One region of the Streptomyces sp. GL_141 genome, then DNA from elsewhere that is predicted to be linked to it. Evidence: riboswitches for the same ligand, from Rfam matches in the RefSeq annotation. Region 1 holds a riboswitch; each other region holds the start of a gene.
What was found. A riboswitch is a leader RNA that binds a small molecule or an ion and turns the genes downstream of it on or off. The one in region 1 is predicted to bind cobalamin.
Positions count from the first base shown of each region.

Region 1 (5,459 bases):
GGCCGCGCAGCATCTCCATGCCCGGCTCCAGCAGGGTGACGTCGCCGCGGAACTTGTTGACCAGGTAGCCCGCGATCAGCGACTGGTCCTCGGGCGAGAGCAGCGCCGTCGTGCCGAAGAAGGACGCGAAGACCCCGCCCCGGTCGATGTCGCCGACGACGACCACCGGGAACCGCGCGGCCCGCGCGATGCCCATGTTCACGATGTCGGTCCGGCGCAGATTGATCTCGGCCGGGCTGCCCGCCCCCTCGCAGATCACGGCGTCATACGTGCCCCGCAACTGCTCCAGGCAGTCCGTGACGATGCCGAGCAACTGCTCCTGCCGCCCCCCGTGGTAGCCCCGCGCGCTCATCTCGCCCACCGGCTTGCCCAGCAGCACCACCTGGCTGCTCCGGTCACTGCCGGGCTTGAGCAGCACCGGGTTCATCAGTGCGGTCGGCTCCACGCGGGCCGCCTGGGCCTGCATGGCCTGTGCGCGGCCGATCTCGGCGCCCTCCCTCGTCACGAAGGAGTTCAGGGACATGTTCTGTGCCTTGAACGGGGCCACCTTCACGCCCTGCCGGGCCAGCCACCGGCAGATGCCCGCCGTGACCACGCTCTTGCCCGCGTCCGAGGTCGTACCGGCGACGAGGAGGCCCCCGCCGCGCTTCGCGCCGTCGCTCATGCGCGCCGCCCCTTCTTCTTCGTCGTACGGGAGACCAGCGTCCGGGAGACCAGCGTCCGGGCGGCCACACAGGCCCCGAGCGCCAGCCACGTCACCTGGCGCGACAGCCGCACCGCCCGTTCGATGTCGGCGACCTCCACCGGCCGCCCGGCCGCTCCGTTGAGCACGGCCCGGTGTTCGACCCGGCCCGCGTACGCCAGGGTTCCGCCCAGCCGTACGCCGAGCGCCCCGGCGAAGGAGGACTCCACGGGGCCCGCGTTGGGGCTCGGGTGCTTGGCGGCATCCGCGCGCCAGGCCCGTACGGCTCCTCGCCGGTCGGGCCCGGCCAGTACGGCGGCGAGGGCCGTCAGCCGGGCGCCCGGCCAGCCGGCCACGTCGTCGAGCCGGGCCGAGGCCCAGCCGTAGCGCAGGTGGCGGGGGGACTTGTGGCCGACCATCGCGTCCAGGGTGTTCACGGCGCGGAAGGCCAGCAGCCCGGGGACGCCCGCGACGGCGCCCCACACCAGGGCCCCGACCACGGCGTCGGAGGTGTTCTCGGCGACCGATTCGACGACCGCGCGGGCCATCTGCTGCTCGTCCAGCGCCTGCGGGTCGCGCCCGCACAGGTGGGGCAGCCGCTCGCGGGCCACCTCGGCGTCCCCGGCGGCGAGCGCGCCGCCGATGGCGCGGGCCTCGCGGCCCAGCGAGGTGCCGCCCACGACGGCCCAGGTGGCGGCGGCGGTGAGGGCGATGCGGGCGGCCGCGGGCCGGGAGCGCACGGCGCGGGCGCCCAGCGCGCCGACGGCGGCCGCGCCTCCAGCGCACAGCAGGGTGTGCAGGGCGCCCCGCGCGCGGTCGTCGCGCCACAGGGCGCGTTCGACGGCGGCGGCGGCTCGTCCGAAGGCGGCCACGGGGTGCCCTCGGCGCGGATCCCCGAGGATCCGGTCGCCGATCAGGCCCGCCGTGACGCCGTACGCGAAGACGCGATCGGCACGCATGGTGGCAGGTATGTCCTCACTCAGGGTCCGCGCCCTGGTTCGACGTGTCCGGCGGCGAGAGTTCCTGGCTCCCGGCCGCACACGGGGTCCGCGTGCGCCGGTGACAGTGGCGGGACCGCGCCGGATTCGCACCGGACTTCCTCTCCATGCCGCCGTAATGGCTCGCGCAGTCCACCACGCAGCGCGAAGGCCCGTCAACTCGCCGTTGACCTGCGGCGGGGTGGCGGGGGAGGGGGCGGTGCCGGGCCCGCGCCGGGGGCCCGGGGCGCGTCGGGCGCGGGCCCGGGGCATGCGAAAGCTCCCTCCGGGACGAACCCCGAGGGAGCCTTCGTACGTGCCGTCCGGCGCCTCAGGCGACGATCAGGTAGATCCCGTAGGCCACGGCCACCGCGCAGAGCGCGAAGCAGGCGTACGCACCGCTGCGGGCCAGGGTGGCGGCGCCGCCCTGTTCGGTGGCGGCCTCGTGCTTGGAGAGCCCCATCAGACCCAGGGTGAACAGGGTCACCAGGACGACGGTGGCGGAGAGGCTGACCCCGAAGACGGAGCCGAGTGCTTCCCAGTCGATCTTCATACCGCTGAATCCTCTGTCGTTCTCGGGGGTCAGACGGCCGCGGCCGGAGCCGCGGGAGTCGTCGTCGCGGCCGGGATGGTGGCCTTCAGTTCCTCGTCCGTCACCGCGGCGGTGCTGCCGACGGCGGCGGTCGGCGGGACGGCGACGGCCGCCATGGCCGTGGTGACGGCACCGGCCGGCTCCTCGGCGTCGGCCGGGGCGACCTCGTTGACGTTGGTGTGGTCGACGACCTGGCGGCGCGAGATCAGCCAGATGGCGACGCAGGAGCCGACGAGGAAGACCGTGACGCCGGCGACGCCGATGTCCCCGGTGCGCATGACCAGCTCGGCCAGCGCGGCCACCAGGCCCGCGGCCGGGAGGGTCAGGCCCCAGGCGATGAACATGCGGGAGGCGGTGGACCAGCGGACCACGCCGCCCTTGCGTCCCAGACCCGAACCCATGACGGCGCCGGAGCACGCGTGGGTGGTCGAGAGGGAGAAGCCGAGGGAGGAGGAGGCCAGGATGACGCTGGCGGCCGAGGTCTGGGCGGCGAAGCCCTGCTGCGGCTGCAGGTCGGTCAGGCCGCTGCCCATGGTGCGGATGATGCGCCAGCCGCCCAGGTAGGTGCCCATCGCGATGGCCAGACCGGCGGAGACGATGACCCAGACCGGCGGGTTGGAGCCGGGAGCGAGGGCGCCGCCGGCGACGAGCGCCAGGGTGATGATGCCCATCGTCTTCTGCGCGTCGTTGGTGCCGTGCGCCAGCGAGACGAGGCTCGCGGAAGCGATCTGACCGGCGCGGTAGCCCTTGGCCGAGGTCTTCTCGCCCATGCCCTTGCCGACCTTGTACGTGACCTTCGTGGCCAGGTAGGCGGCGAAGCCGGCGACCAGCGGCGCGGCGATCGCGGGGATCAGCACCTTGGTGACGACGACGCTGCCGTTGACGGCGCCCATGCCGGCGGAGGCCACGGCCGCACCGATCAGGCCGCCCATCAGGGCGTGCGAGGAGCTCGAGGGCAGTCCGACCAGCCAGGTGACGAGGTTCCAGAGGATCGCGCCGACCAAGGCGGCGAAGATGACCTCCGGCTGGATGCCTTCCTCGTTGACCAGTCCCTTGGAGATCGTCTTGGCGACCTCCACGGACATGAAAGCGCCGACGAGGTTGAGCACGGCGGACATCGCCACCGCGGTCTTGGGCTTGAGGGCGCCGGTCGAGATGGTGGTGGCCATCGCGTTGGCCGTGTCGTGAAAACCGTTCGTGAAATCGAACACGAGAGCGGTGATGATCACGATCCCGAGGAGAAGCGTTATGTGCTCCATTTACCCAGGCTTCTGTTTGACGTCAGTGGTTCGTGGACCGTAGGCAACCTGGATGAACGGAAGGTGAACTGGCAGGGTTCATGTGGTGTATCGACTCGGCACCCCATCGGGACCTTCGTCCCGGGAGGGGCGTTGATATGTCGATTAATGCATGTCACGGCGGGGTGTCCGCACGTTTCGGGGCGGGACTTCCGGTAGGTGCTCCGGTGCGCCCGGGACCCCCGAAGAGACCTAGATCACCTTCCCCGCCGCCTCTCCGGACCGCCCTCCGGAACGATTCCCTCCGGTGGCCCGCCGACCCGTCCGCCTCGACACTGGAGCGGTGCGTACCGCTACCGCGACGGCAGCCGCCGTCACCACGACCCTGCTCGGCGCCGGCGCGGCCGCCGTCACCGCCGCCGCGCTCGCCGGGCGGTACGCCGCCGACGCGGCCCTGCGGACCGAGCCCGGCCGCCCGCTCCCCGGCAGTCCCCGGCTCACCGTCCACTCCACCGCGGCCGGCCGGGTCGAGCTGACCCGCTCGCTCGCCTCCCTGTGCCCCGGCACCTACGGGCTCACCGCCCCGGGCGTGCACGCCGTGGTCGGGCCCGTCCTCCCCGACGCCCCGCACGGCCCCGACACCGTGGTGCGCCGGCTCGTCGCCGTCACCCACGGCAGCCTCGACCCCGGAACCCGCGTCACCCTCACCCCCCAGGTCCACCTGGGCAACCCGGGCACCGCCCTCGGGCTGGACCACGCCGACGTGGACGTCCCCGGGGAGCTCGGCGCACTGCCCGCCTGGTTCGTGCCCGCGGCCCGCGACACCTGGGTGATCACCGTCCACGGGCTCGGAGCCACCCGCGAGCACCCGATGGTCGTCATGCCCTTCCTCCACCGCAACAAGCTCCCCGTCCTGGACCTCGGCTACCGGGGCGACCTCGGCGCCCCCGCGTCACCGGACGGCCTCGGCCACCTCGGCGAGTCCGAATGGCGCGATCTCGACGCCGCCATCCGCTACGCCCTGCGCTACGGCGCCCGCCGCGTGGTCCTGCACGGCTGGTCGACGGGCGCCACCATGGCCCTGCACGCCGCCGAGCGCTCGGCGCTGGCCGACCGGATCTCCGGACTGGTCCTCGACTCGCCCGTACTGGACTGGCACGCCACCCTGCGCGCCCTCGCCGCCGCGCGCCGCACCCCGGCCCCCCTGGTCCCGTTCGCCGTCAAGGCGGCCGAGGGCCGTGCGGGCCTGCGCGCCGACCGGCGGGCTCCGGGGTCGGATCCGGCTGCGCTGAAGGTCCCCGTACTGATCTTCCACGGCCCCGACGACGCGCTCGCCCCCTGGGAGCCCTCGCGCCGGCTCGCCGCGGCCCGACCCGACCTCGTCACCCTGCACTCCGTTTCCGACGCGGCCCACGGGGCGATGTGGAACGCCGACCCGGCCGCCTACGAAGAGGCGCTGCGCCGCTTCCTGACCCCTTTCATGTGAAGCGCCGGGTGACGGACCGTCGGACGAGTTGTCCGAAGAGTGTGGGGCGGACGGGGCGGGGAGGGTGGATCGTCCCGTTCTGTCCCCGAGGGATCTTGTGGCAATGGCTGGTTCCGTTTGGGCTTTCGGCCAGTGACGGGCGAGACTGCTCACGTGACGTCCCGAAAGCCTGATGAGCAGTTGGCTCGCGACTCCAGACTCCGACTCGTCGCCCCGCGGTCCGTGGCCACGGCCCGCAAGGCGGTGACCGACCGGCGCACCCGGACCGCCCCGCGGCCTCCGGCGGGTACGCCCGCCACGGCCGACCTCGCGAACAGGGCCCGCGCCTCCCTCGCCGACGCGGTACGGCTCGCCCGCTGGGCCGAGCTCCACCTCGGCGTCGCGGACGGCGGTGGGCCCGCCCCGGCGGGCGCCCTGCCCGCCGCCGAAGCCGAACGCGCCGCCGACCGGCTGAGCCTGACACCGGGCCAGATCCGGGTCGGCT
Region 1 covers NZ_CM174402.1:6,604,293-6,609,751, forward strand. Annotated here, with positions in the region: partial or broken gene AC3IX6_RS29340 (cobyric acid synthase) at 1-664, opposite strand, end outside; gene AC3IX6_RS29345 (cobalamin biosynthesis protein) at 661-1,641, opposite strand; cobalamin riboswitch at 1,679-1,824, opposite strand; gene AC3IX6_RS29350 (hypothetical protein) at 1,991-2,212, opposite strand; gene AC3IX6_RS29355 (inorganic phosphate transporter) at 2,242-3,510, opposite strand; gene AC3IX6_RS29360 (alpha/beta hydrolase family protein) at 3,833-4,975, shown strand; gene AC3IX6_RS29365 (hypothetical protein) at 5,129-5,459, shown strand, end outside.

Region 2 (5,459 bases), 4.1 Mb from region 1:
CGCAGGCGCGGCAGCCGCCGGCCCGTCAGATCCGCGACGCGCCGCGCCTCCGCGCTCGTCTCGCCGGCGGTGCCGCTGAGAGAGCCGTCGCCGAGGAGCCAGCGGTCGGCCCAGTCCTGCATCGACAGCAGGACCGGCAGCAGCCCCCGGCCACTCTCGGTCAGCCGGTACTCGTGCCGCGTCGGCCGCTCCTGGTACGGGACCTTCTCCAGCACCCCCGTCTCCACCAGGTGCGCCAGGCGTTCGGCGAGCACCTTCCGGGAGATGCCCAGCTCCTCCTGGAGCGCGTCGAACTTGTGGTGCCCCCGGGCGGCCTCCCGGATCAGGAGCAGGCTCCACCAGTCGCCGACCACCGCCGCGGCCTGCGCGATCGCGCAGGCGGCGTCCCGCTCGGGGATCGACCTCATCACCACGTCTCCGCTTCTGCGCGCACGGCGGCCGTTCGCCGGAACCATCTTGCGCCATGAGGTCAGTTCTGGATAGAAACTCACCTGGAACGAGTGAGTTCCCAAAAGAGACTAACAAGACCCGGGGGTGGGCTCCGCATGAGCGGAACACAGGCGATCCAAGAGCACGACCGACGCGACGACGAACGGGAGACCTCATCGCCGGGCGTCTTCTGGCGCTTTTGGGCCGCCACCACGGTCAGCGGCGCGGGCACCGCCGTCACCGCCCTCGCCCTGCCGCTCGTCGCCCTCACCGTTCTGGACGCCACCGCTTTCCAGGTCGCCCTGCTCGCCGCCGCCGGGCAGGTCTCCTGGCTGCTGCTCAGCCTCCCGGCGGGCGTCCTCGCGCAGCGCGTGCCGCTGCGCCGACTCCAGGTCACGCTCGACCTCGTACGGTTCGCGGCGCTCGGATCGCTGCCGCTCGCCTGGTGGATCGGCACGCTCACGTATCCGCACCTGCTGTTCGCGGCGCTCGTCACCGGCTCGGCGACCGTGCTGTTCGACATCGGCAACTCGACCTTCCTGCCCGCCGTCGTCCCGGCCCGGCAGCTGGCCGCCCGCAACAGCGTCATGTCGGGCACGCACGCCGTCACCGACACCGGCGGCCCCTCCCTCGGCGGCGTCCTGATCGGCGTGACGGGCCCGGTCGGCGCGATCGTCGTGGACGCCGCCAGCTACGTGGCCTCCGCCGTGCTGTTGCGCACCCTCCCCGAGAGCCGCCCCGCGCCCCGCACCAACGAGAGCGCGCTGCGGCTGATGCGCGCTGGATGGCGGTACGTCACCAAGCACCCGGTCATGCGCCCCTGCATGATCTGGGCGACCGCCGCCAACTTCCTGGGCGCGGCCCTCGTCACCCTCACCCCCCTCTACCTGGTCCGCGGAGCCGGCCTCGACTCCATGCAGCTCGGTCTCGTCCTTGCCATGGACGGGGTCGGCGCGCTCGCCGGCGCCGCCGTCGCGGTCCGCGTGACCACGCGCCTCGGCACCGCGCGGGGCATCATCCTGGCCGATCTGGCCGGCGGCGCGCTGCTCCTGCTCGCCCCGCTGACCACGTCGGCGGGGGACGCGTACTGGTTCGCCCTGGGCAACGCCGGCTTCGCCTTCGGCACCGTCATCGGATCGATCACCACCCGCACCTACCGGCAGACGCAGTCGCCCCCGGAACTGCTGTCCCGCGTGATGGCCACGGTCCGTTTCGTCTCCTGGGGCGCGCTGCCGCTCGGCGCGCTCACCGCCGGCCTCCTCGCCACCCACTTCGGCGCCCGTACCGCGCTCTGGACCGTCTGCGCCGCCGCCCTCCTGCCCCCGCTCTACCTCTTCTCCACCAAGGTGGGCCGCCACCGCGACCTCATCTGACGGGACCGAGCTCAGCGGTGCTCGGGGTTCTCGAAGTCGAAGCGGCAGCCGGCGTCCCACTCGGAGCGCTGGTTTCCGTGGGCGGGGATGCCGCCGGTGTCCTTGAGCATCCTCGCCAGGTGGAGCTGGTTCCAGGTCATGAAGGTCGTGTTGCGGTTCGTGAAGTCGTTGTCCGGCCCGCCGGAGCCGGGGTCGAGGTACGACGGGCCCGGGCCGGCCTCGCCGACCCAGCCCGCGTCCGCCTGCGGCGGAATGACGTATCCGAGGTGCTGGAGGCTGTACAGGACGTTCATCGCGCAGTGCTTGGCGCCGTCCTCGTTGCCGGTGATCAGGCAGCCGCCCACGCGACCGTAGTAGGCGTACTGGCCGAGCTCGTTGAGGATCGACGAGCAGGCGTACAGGCGCTCGATCACCTTCTTCATGACCGAGGAGTTGTCACCCAGCCATACGGGCCCAGCCAGCGTGAGGATGTCTGCGGCCATGACTTTCGAGTAAATGACCGGCCACTCGTCGGTCTCCCAGCCGTGCTCCGTCATGTCCGGCCAGACGCCGGTCGCGATGTCGAGGTCCACTGCCCGGAGTACCTCGACCTGGACACCCTGACGCTGCATGATGCCGGTGCTGATGTCGATCAGGCCCTGCGTGTGGCTTCGTTCCGGCGACCGCTTGAGGGTGCAGTTGATCACCACGGCACGCAGGTCGTCATGAGACATGGCGTTGTCGGTCATCGTCGTGCTCCTCCCATCGCCGCACGGCTCTTGTCGATCAGGCCCTCGGTGTCGCCGGGCTCGGGCGATCGCTTGAGCGTGCAGTTGACGTGCACGGCGGTCAGGTCGGAGTGGTCGAGGTCGTGCGCGGGATCGGTAGCCACGCGTCCAGCCTCACCGGGGCCCGGCGGGCCCGCCACCGGGCCGCACCCGTCCGGGCGCACCCCGGGGGCGGGGGCCCCGGACCGTCCGCGGGAAGCAGCCCGGCCGGAACAGGGCGGCGACGTGTGGCGGCCGTTCTCCGGCGGCCACGGACATCCGGAACTCCCCTTTCAGGCGGGGACATTGGGGCGGACAGCGACAGCACGGGCACGTGGCGTGACGCACAAGCGGAATCCGGTCACCGCCCGGCGTGATTGGGGCGGGTTGTTACCGGTCCGTGCGGCCGACTAGGGTCAGCGGGCCTTGGTGTTCGGGAAACCGGTGGGAAACCGGTGCGGCCCTCGCCACTGTGATCGGGAAGTCCGGCTCCACTCCTGCGGGAAAGCCACTGGGCTGCGCGGGAGGTTCCGCGCTGCCCGGGAAGGCGGAGCATGGACGTCAACCCGTGAGCCAGGAGACCGGCCGGGGCGCGTTGTCCATCCACGAGGTGCTGGAGAGGTCTCCCTACTCATGCATATAGCCGAGGGGTTCCTACCCCCTTTGCACGCGGTCGCCTGGGGCGCCGTGTCCGCCCCCTTCGTCGTCCACGGCGTCCGCGCGCTCACCCGCGAGGTGAAGGCCAACCCGGAGAGCACGCTGCTGCTCGGCGCCTCCGGGGCCTTCACCTTCGTCCTGTCCGCCCTGAAGATCCCTTCCGTCACGGGCAGTTGCTCGCATCCCACGGGCACCGGACTCGGGGCGATCCTGTTCCGGCCGCCGATCATGGCGGTGCTCGGCACGATCACCCTGCTGTTCCAGGCCCTGCTGCTGGCGCACGGCGGGCTCACCACCCTCGGCGCCAACGTCTTCTCGATGGCCATCGCCGGCCCGTGGGCGGGCTACGCCGTCTACCGGCTGCTGCGGAAGTTCGCTCTCCCGCTGATGGTCACCGTGTTCTTCGGCGCCTTCTTCGCCGACCTGGTCACCTACTGCGTCACCAGCGTGCAGCTCGCCCTCGCCTTCCCCGACCCGGCCTCCGGATTCGCGGGCTCGCTCGCGAAGTTCGGGGGGATCTTCGCGGTCACGCAGATCCCGCTGGCCGTGAGCGAGGGGCTGCTGACCGTCCTCGTGATGCGGCTGCTGATGGCGTCGAGCAAGTCGGACCTGGTCCGGCTGGGCGTCGCGAAGCTGACGGCCACCCGTACCGGAGAGAAGGCGGCGGCCTGATGAGCGGCATGTCGAAGAACGCCAAGATCAACACCCTGCTGCTGCTCCTGGTGGCGGCGCTGGCCGTCCTGCCGATCGCCCTCGGGCTGGGCGAGGGCAAGGAGGAGCCCTTCGCGGGCGCCGACGCGCAGGCCGAGGCGGCGATCACCGAGCTGAAGCCGGACTACGAGCCCTGGTTCTCCCCTCTCTACGAACCCCCTTCGGCCGAGATCGAGTCCGCGCTGTTCGCCTTGCAGGCGGCGCTGGGAGCGGGCGTGCTCGCGTATTACTTCGGCGTCCGCAAGGGCCGCCGCCAGGGGGCGGCCGCCGCCGCTGCCGCCACCGCCCCGGAGGCGTAGGCGGTGCTGCCGATCGACGTGGCCGCGCACGGCAGTCGCTGGCGCGGCAGGCACCCGCTGGAGAAGGCCCTGCTCGGAATCGGGCTGACGGTCACCGCCGTGTGCCTGCCGCCCTGGCCGGGCGGGCCGCTGGTGGCCGCCGCCACCCTCGCCGTGCTGCTCGGCCCGGCCGGGGTGGCCGGCCGGCAGCTCTGGCGGGCCTTCCGGATCCCGCTCGGCTTCTGCTTCACCGGGGCGCTGCCCCTGCTGTTCGCGGTCGGCGGCCCGGCGGGGCCGGTGTCCCTGGCCCCCGACGGCCCCCGGCTCGCCGCCGAACTGCTGCTGCGCACCTCGGCTGCCTCGCTCGGGCTGCTGCTGTTCGCCTTCACCACCCCGGTCTCCGACGTACTGCCCCGGCTGGTGCGGGCCGGGGTGCCGGCCCCCGTGGTGGACGTGGCCCTGGTCATGTACCGGATCGGCTTCCTGCTGCTCGACTCCATGGCGCAGGTCCGCCGGGCCCAGGCGGCCCGGCTCGGGCACACCAGCCGGGCGGCGGTGTGGCGCTCCCTGGCCGGGCTCGCCGCCACCTCCTTCGTACGGGCCTTCGACCGCGCGGCCAAGCTCCAGGCGGGTCTGGCCGGACGCGGCTACGACGGCGCGCTGCGGGTCCTCGTACCGGAGGCGGCCCTGTCGTGGCGCTTCCTGACGGCCACCGGCGCCCTGCTGGCGGCCCTGATCACCCTGACCCTCACCCTGAAGGGGCTCTCCTTGTGAACCCGGTGGCGACCCCCCTGATCGAACTGTCCGACGCGGGCTACGCCTACGAGGACGGCCCGGCCGTCCTGACCGGCGTCGACTTCGCCATCACGCCGGGCCGGGCGCTGGCCCTGCTGGGCCGCAACGGCAGCGGCAAGACCACGCTGATGCGGCTGCTGAGCGGCGGCCTGCGGCCCGGCGCGGGATCGCTGTGGCTGGACGGCACGGAGGTCTCGTACGACCGGGCCGGACTGACCCGGCTGCGCACGTCCGTCCAGCTGGTGGTGCAGGACCCCGACGACCAGCTGTTCGCGGCCTCGGTCGAACAGGACGTGTCCTTCGGCCCGATGAACCAGGGGCTCCCCGCTCCGGAGGTCCGCGCCCGCGTGGACTCGGCCCTCGCCGCCCTGGACATCACGCACCTGCGGGACCGCCCCACCCACCTGCTCTCCTACGGCCAGCGCAAGCGCGCGGCGATCGCGGGGGCGGTCGCGATGGCTCCGCGGGTG
Region 2 covers NZ_CM174402.1:2,506,344-2,511,802, forward strand. Annotated here, with positions in the region: gene AC3IX6_RS10510 (winged helix-turn-helix transcriptional regulator) at 1-407, opposite strand, end outside; gene AC3IX6_RS10515 (MFS transporter) at 546-1,802, shown strand; gene AC3IX6_RS10520 (flavodoxin family protein) at 1,814-2,530, opposite strand; gene AC3IX6_RS10525 (hypothetical protein) at 2,527-2,673, opposite strand; cobalamin riboswitch at 2,959-3,152, shown strand; gene AC3IX6_RS10530 (energy-coupling factor ABC transporter permease) at 3,182-3,877, shown strand; gene AC3IX6_RS10535 (energy-coupling factor ABC transporter substrate-binding protein) at 3,877-4,215, shown strand; gene cbiQ (cobalt ECF transporter T component CbiQ) at 4,219-4,968, shown strand; gene AC3IX6_RS10545 (energy-coupling factor ABC transporter ATP-binding protein) at 4,974-5,459, shown strand, end outside.
Region 2: linked by a shared signal. The riboswitch ahead of AC3IX6_RS10530 (energy-coupling factor ABC transporter permease) and the one ahead of AC3IX6_RS29345 (cobalamin biosynthesis protein) in region 1 are both predicted to bind cobalamin.

Region 3 (5,459 bases), 3.9 Mb from region 1:
CCCCGCGCGACTACCTCTCCACCTTCATGAAGGTGGGCACCATCGGGCTGCTCGCCCTGGGCGTGGTCATCGCCATGCCGACGCTGAAGATGCCCGCGGTCACCGACTTCGCCTCGCGCGGCGACGGCCCGGTCTTCGCCGGCTCGATGTTCCCGTTCGTCTTCATCACCATCGCCTGCGGAGCCCTGTCCGGCTTCCACTCCCTGGTCTCCTCCGGCACCACCCCGAAGATGATCCAGAAGGAGACCCAGGTCAGGGTCATCGGCTACGGCGCGATGCTGACCGAGTCCTTCGTCGCCATCATGGCGATCATCGCGGCCTGCATCATCGACCCGGGCCTGTACTTCGCCATCAACTCCCCCGGCGGGGTCGTCGGCGCCACCGTCGAGACGGCCTCGCAGGCCGTGACGAACTTCGGCTTCGCCATCTCCCCCGAGGCCCTCACCCAGGCCGCGAAGGACGTGGAGGAGACCAGCCTGCTGTCCCGTACGGGCGGCGCCCCGACCTTCGCACTCGGAATGTCGGAGATCTTCTCGGCTGTCATCGGCGGCACCGCGATGAAGGCGTTCTGGTACCACTTCGCGATCATGTTCGAGGCCCTGTTCATCCTGACGACGGTCGACGCCGGCACCCGCGTGGGCCGCTTCATGCTCCAGGACACCCTCGGCAACGTGCACAGGTCCTTCAAGGACGTCAGCTGGAAGCCGGGCGTCTGGTTCGCCAGCGCGGTCGTCGTCGGCGGCTGGGGCTACTTCCTGTGGGTCGGCGTCAAGGACCCGCTGGGCGGCATCAACCAGCTCTTCCCGCTGTTCGGCATCGCGAACCAGCTGCTCGCGGCGGTCGCCCTGGCCGTCTGCACCACCCTGCTGATCAAGTCCGGCCGGCTCAAGTGGGCCTGGGTGACGGGCGTTCCGCTGGCCTGGGACCTGGCCGTCACGCTCACCGCCAGCTACCAGAAGATCTTCTCCGACAACCCGAAGATCGGCTTCTTCGCGCAGCGGGACGTCTACCAGGACGGGATCGACGCGGGCAAGGTCCTCAAGCCCGCCAAGAACATGGACGAGATGCACACCGTGGTCACCAACGCCACGGTGGACGGCGTCCTGTCCGTGTTCTTCGCCCTGCTGATCATCATCGTGCTCGTGGACGCCGCCCGGACCTGCTTCAAGGCCATCCGCAAGCCCGAGTCGGTCACCATGGTCGAGTTCCCGTGGACCGAGTCCAAGATCGTCGCCCCGGCCGGTCTGATCCCGACCGCCGAGGAGCGGGCGGAACTCGCCGCCGCCGGCCTCGACTCGGGCGGCGGCCGCGTGCAGGACTCCGTACGGGAACCCGCGTGACGCGGCTGCGCCACGCGCTGGGCCGGGCCCGGTTCTTCGTACGGGAGTTCTCGGGCGAGGCGGCCTACGACCACTACGTGGCCCACGCCCGTACGCACGACCCCGACGCCGAGGTCCAGTCGCGCCGGGCCTTCGAACGGGCCCGCACGGACGCCCGCGAGGGCGACCCGCGCGAAGGGTTCCGCTGCTGCTGAACCGCTGAGCCGCAAAGGGCCGCCGCGTTCCGTCCACCCGACGGAACGCGGCGGCCCCTTTTCCTGCCCTGGCGCACACTCGGTGCCATGGACATCATCATCAGGACGGCGGCGGCCGCCGAATACGAAGAGCTCGGCGAGATCACCGCACGGGCGTACCTCGACGACGGACTGCTCGACTTCTCCGAGGACGACCCCTACCTGAGCCGGCTGCGCGACGTCGCCGGCCGGGCCCCCGACGGCGAGGTGCTCGTCGCGGAGTACGAGGGCACGCTGCTCGGCGGTGTGACCTTCGCGCCTCCCGGCAGCCCGCTGTGCGATATCGCGGGCCCCGGCGAGGCCGAGTTCCGGATGCTGGCCGTCTCCCCCGCGGCGCGCGGACGCGGTGCGGGCGAAGCCCTCGTACGGGCCTGCGTGAGCCGCGCCCGGGAGCTGGAGGGCGTGCGCCACCTGGTGCTGTCGACCACGGAGAAGATGCTCGGGGCACACCGGATCTACGACCGGCTGGGCTTCGTACGGACGCCCGAGCGGGACTGGTACCCGGTTCCGGGGCTCCCCCTGCTCACCTACCGCCTGGAGCTCTAGCGGTGCACCGCCCGCGAGGAGCGACACAACATGTGGGGGCTACCGCGAGCACCGGCCCCCACATGTATGCTCGTGCTCGCTGTCGTCGCAGGGGAATCCGGTGAGAATCCGGAACTGTCCCGCAACGGTATGAAATGCACCGATCCGCTCGGTGCATCCGCAAGTCCGAGGACCTGTCGACAGTGCGCCCGGCTCGACCGATCCGGGTGCAGACACGTCCGGGCCTCGCGGTTGGGCCGGTGGACGCCACGTGGCGCACGCGCACTGCCCTGCCAGGCACGCGCCCCCACGTGCGCCCCCTCGCGCCCCGCACCAACGGTGTTCCCGGAGCCGAGCGAGGGAGAGCTCCCCCCGTGACCATCGCGCCTTCCGCACCGCGCGCCGAGTCCGACCCGTCCGCCTACGAGGGTCCGGGGGCCGCGCTCCTGCGCACGCTCACCGAGCTGACCGCCGACCTGCCCGACACCGACCCCGGCCGGGTCGCCGCCGCCGCGCTGCGCGGCCGCAGCGCCGCCGCCGACGAGGCGGAGCTCCGTACGCTCGCCACCGAGGCGGCCGCCGGGCTGATCTCCGAGGACCCGGCCTACTCCCGCCTCGCCGCCCGCCTGCTGACGCTGGCCGTCCGCGACGAGGCCGCCGGCCAGGGCTCCACCTCCTTCTCCGGCTCCGTCGAGGTCGGCCACCGCGAGGGGCTCATCGCCGACCGCACCGCGGACTTCGTACGCCTGCACGCGAACCGGCTCGACGCGCTGGTCGGGCACGCGCTCGCCGAGGGCGCCGACGACCGCTTCGGCTTCTTCGGCCTGCGCACCCTGCACAGCCGCTACCTGCTGCGGCACCCGATCACCCGCCAGGTCATCGAGACCCCCCAGTACTTCATGCTGCGCGTGGCCTGCGGCCTCGCGGAGAACGAGAGCGTCCAGGCCGTCGAGGAAGTGGCCTCGCTGTACCGGCTGATGAGCCGCCTCGACTACCTGCCCTCCTCCCCCACCCTCTTCAACTCCGGCACCCGCCACCCGCAGATGTCCTCCTGCTACCTGCTGGACTCCCCGCTGGACGAGCTGGACTCGATCTACGACCGCTACCACCAGGTCGCGCGCCTCTCCAAGCACGCCGGCGGCATCGGCCTCTCGTACTCCCGCATCCGCGCCCGCGGTTCCCTGATCCGCGGTACGAACGGCCACTCCAACGGCATCGTGCCGTTCCTGAAGACCCTCGACGCCTCCGTCGCCGCCGTGAACCAGGGCGGCCGCCGCAAGGGCGCCGCCGCGGTCTACCTGGAGACCTGGCACGCGGACATCGAGGAGTTCCTGGAGCTCCGCGACAACACCGGCGAGGACCAGCGCCGCACCCACAACCTGAACCTGGCCCACTGGGTGCCGGACGAGTTCATGCGCCGCGTGAACGCCGACGCCGACTGGTCGCTGTTCTCCCCCGCCGACGTCCCCGAGCTGGTCGACCTGTGGGGCGACGCGTTCGACGCCGCGTACCGCAAGGCCGAGGAGTCGGGCCTGGCCCGCAAGTCCATGCCCGCCCGCGACCTGTACGGCCGGATGATGCGCACCCTCGCGCAGACCGGCCAGGGCTGGATGACCTTCAAGGACGCCTCCAACCGCACGGCGAACCAGACCGCCGAGCCGGGCACCGTCGTCCACTCCTCGAACCTCTGCACCGAGATCATCGAGGTCACCAACGACGGCGAGACGGCCGTCTGCAACCTCGGCTCGGTCAACCTCGGCGCCTTCGTCGTGGAGGGGGAGATCGACTGGGAGCGCCTGGACGAGACCGTCCGCACCGCGGTCACCTTCCTCGACCGCGTCGTGGACATCAACTTCTACCCGACCGAGCAGGCCGGCCGCTCCAACGCCCGCTGGCGTCCGGTGGGCCTGGGCGCGATGGGCCTCCAGGACGTCTTCTTCCAGCTGAAGCTGCCCTTCGACTCCCCCGAGGCGAAGGCGCTGTCCACGAAGCTCTCCGAGCGCATCATGCTCGCGGCGTACGAGGCCTCCTGCGACCTGGCCGAGCGCAGCGGCCCGCTCCCCGCGTGGGAGCAGACCCGCACGGCCCGCGGCGTCCTGCACCCGGACCACTACGAGGTCGAGCTGAACTGGCCGGAGCGCTGGGACGCGCTGCGCGCCCGGGTCGCGAAGTCCGGGATGCGCAACTCGCTGCTCCTCGCCATCGCCCCGACGGCGACCATCGCCTCCATCGCGGGCGTGTACGAGTGCATCGAGCCGCAGGTCTCCAACCTCTTCAAGCGCGAGACCCTGAGCGGGGAGTTCCTCCAGGTCAACGGCTATCTGGTGCAGGAGCTCAAGCGGCTCGGCGTCTGGGACGCCCAGACCCGCGAGGCGCTGCGCGAGTCCTCCGGTTCGGTCCAGGGCTTCGGCTGGATCCCGGCCGAGGTGCGCGACCTGTACCGCACGGCGTGGGAGATCCCGCAGCGCGGACTGATCGACATGGCGGCGGCCCGTACGCCGTTCCTGGACCAGTCCCAGTCGCTGAACCTGTTCCTGGAGACGCCCACCATCGGCAAGCTCAGCTCGATGTACGCGTACGCCTGGAAGCAGGGCCTCAAGACCACGTACTACCTGCGCTCGCGCCCGGCGACGAAGATCGCCCGCGCCGCGTCCGGCTCCGCCGTCCCGGCCGCCGCCACCCCGCTCCCGCAGGCCGTCGACGCCGACGCGCTGGCCTGCTCCCTTGAGAACCCCGAGTCCTGCGAGGCCTGCCAGTAATGAGCACCACCCAGTCCACCAAGAACCTCCTGGACCCGGGCTTCGAGCTCACGCTCCGCCCCATGCGCTACCCGGACTTCTACGAGCGCTACCGGGACGCGATCAAGAACACCTGGACGGTGGAGGAGGTCGACCTCCACTCGGACGTCGCCGACCTCGCGAAGCTGACGCCCTCCGAGCAGCACATGATCGGCCGGCTGGTCGCCTTCTTCGCGACGGGCGACTCGATCGTCTCGAACAACCTCGTGCTGACCCTGTACAAGCACATCAACTCCCCGGAGGCGCGCCTGTACCTGTCGCGCCAGCTCTTCGAGGAGGCCGTGCACGTCCAGTTCTACCTGACGCTGCTCGACACCTACCTGCCCGACCCGGACGACCGCGCGGCCGCCTTCGACGCGGTCGAGGAGATCCCCTCGATCCGCGAGAAGGCGCAGTTCTGCTTCCGCTGGATGGACTCGGTGGAGAAGATCGACCGCCTGGAGACGGCCGCCGACCGCCGCCGCTTCCTGCTGAACCTGATCTGCTTCGCCGCGTGCATCGAGGGCCTGTTCTTCTACGGCGCCTTCGCGTACGTGTACTGGTTCCGCTCCCGCGGCCTGCTG
Region 3 covers NZ_CM174402.1:2,737,961-2,743,419, forward strand. Annotated here, with positions in the region: gene AC3IX6_RS11555 (carbon starvation CstA family protein) at 1-1,340, shown strand, start outside; gene AC3IX6_RS11560 (CstA-like transporter-associated (seleno)protein) at 1,337-1,534, shown strand; gene AC3IX6_RS11565 (GNAT family N-acetyltransferase) at 1,622-2,119, shown strand; cobalamin riboswitch at 2,186-2,314, shown strand; gene AC3IX6_RS11570 (ribonucleoside-diphosphate reductase subunit alpha) at 2,473-4,857, shown strand; gene AC3IX6_RS11575 (ribonucleotide-diphosphate reductase subunit beta) at 4,857-5,459, shown strand, end outside.
Region 3: linked by a shared signal. The riboswitch ahead of AC3IX6_RS11570 (ribonucleoside-diphosphate reductase subunit alpha) and the one ahead of AC3IX6_RS29345 (cobalamin biosynthesis protein) in region 1 are both predicted to bind cobalamin.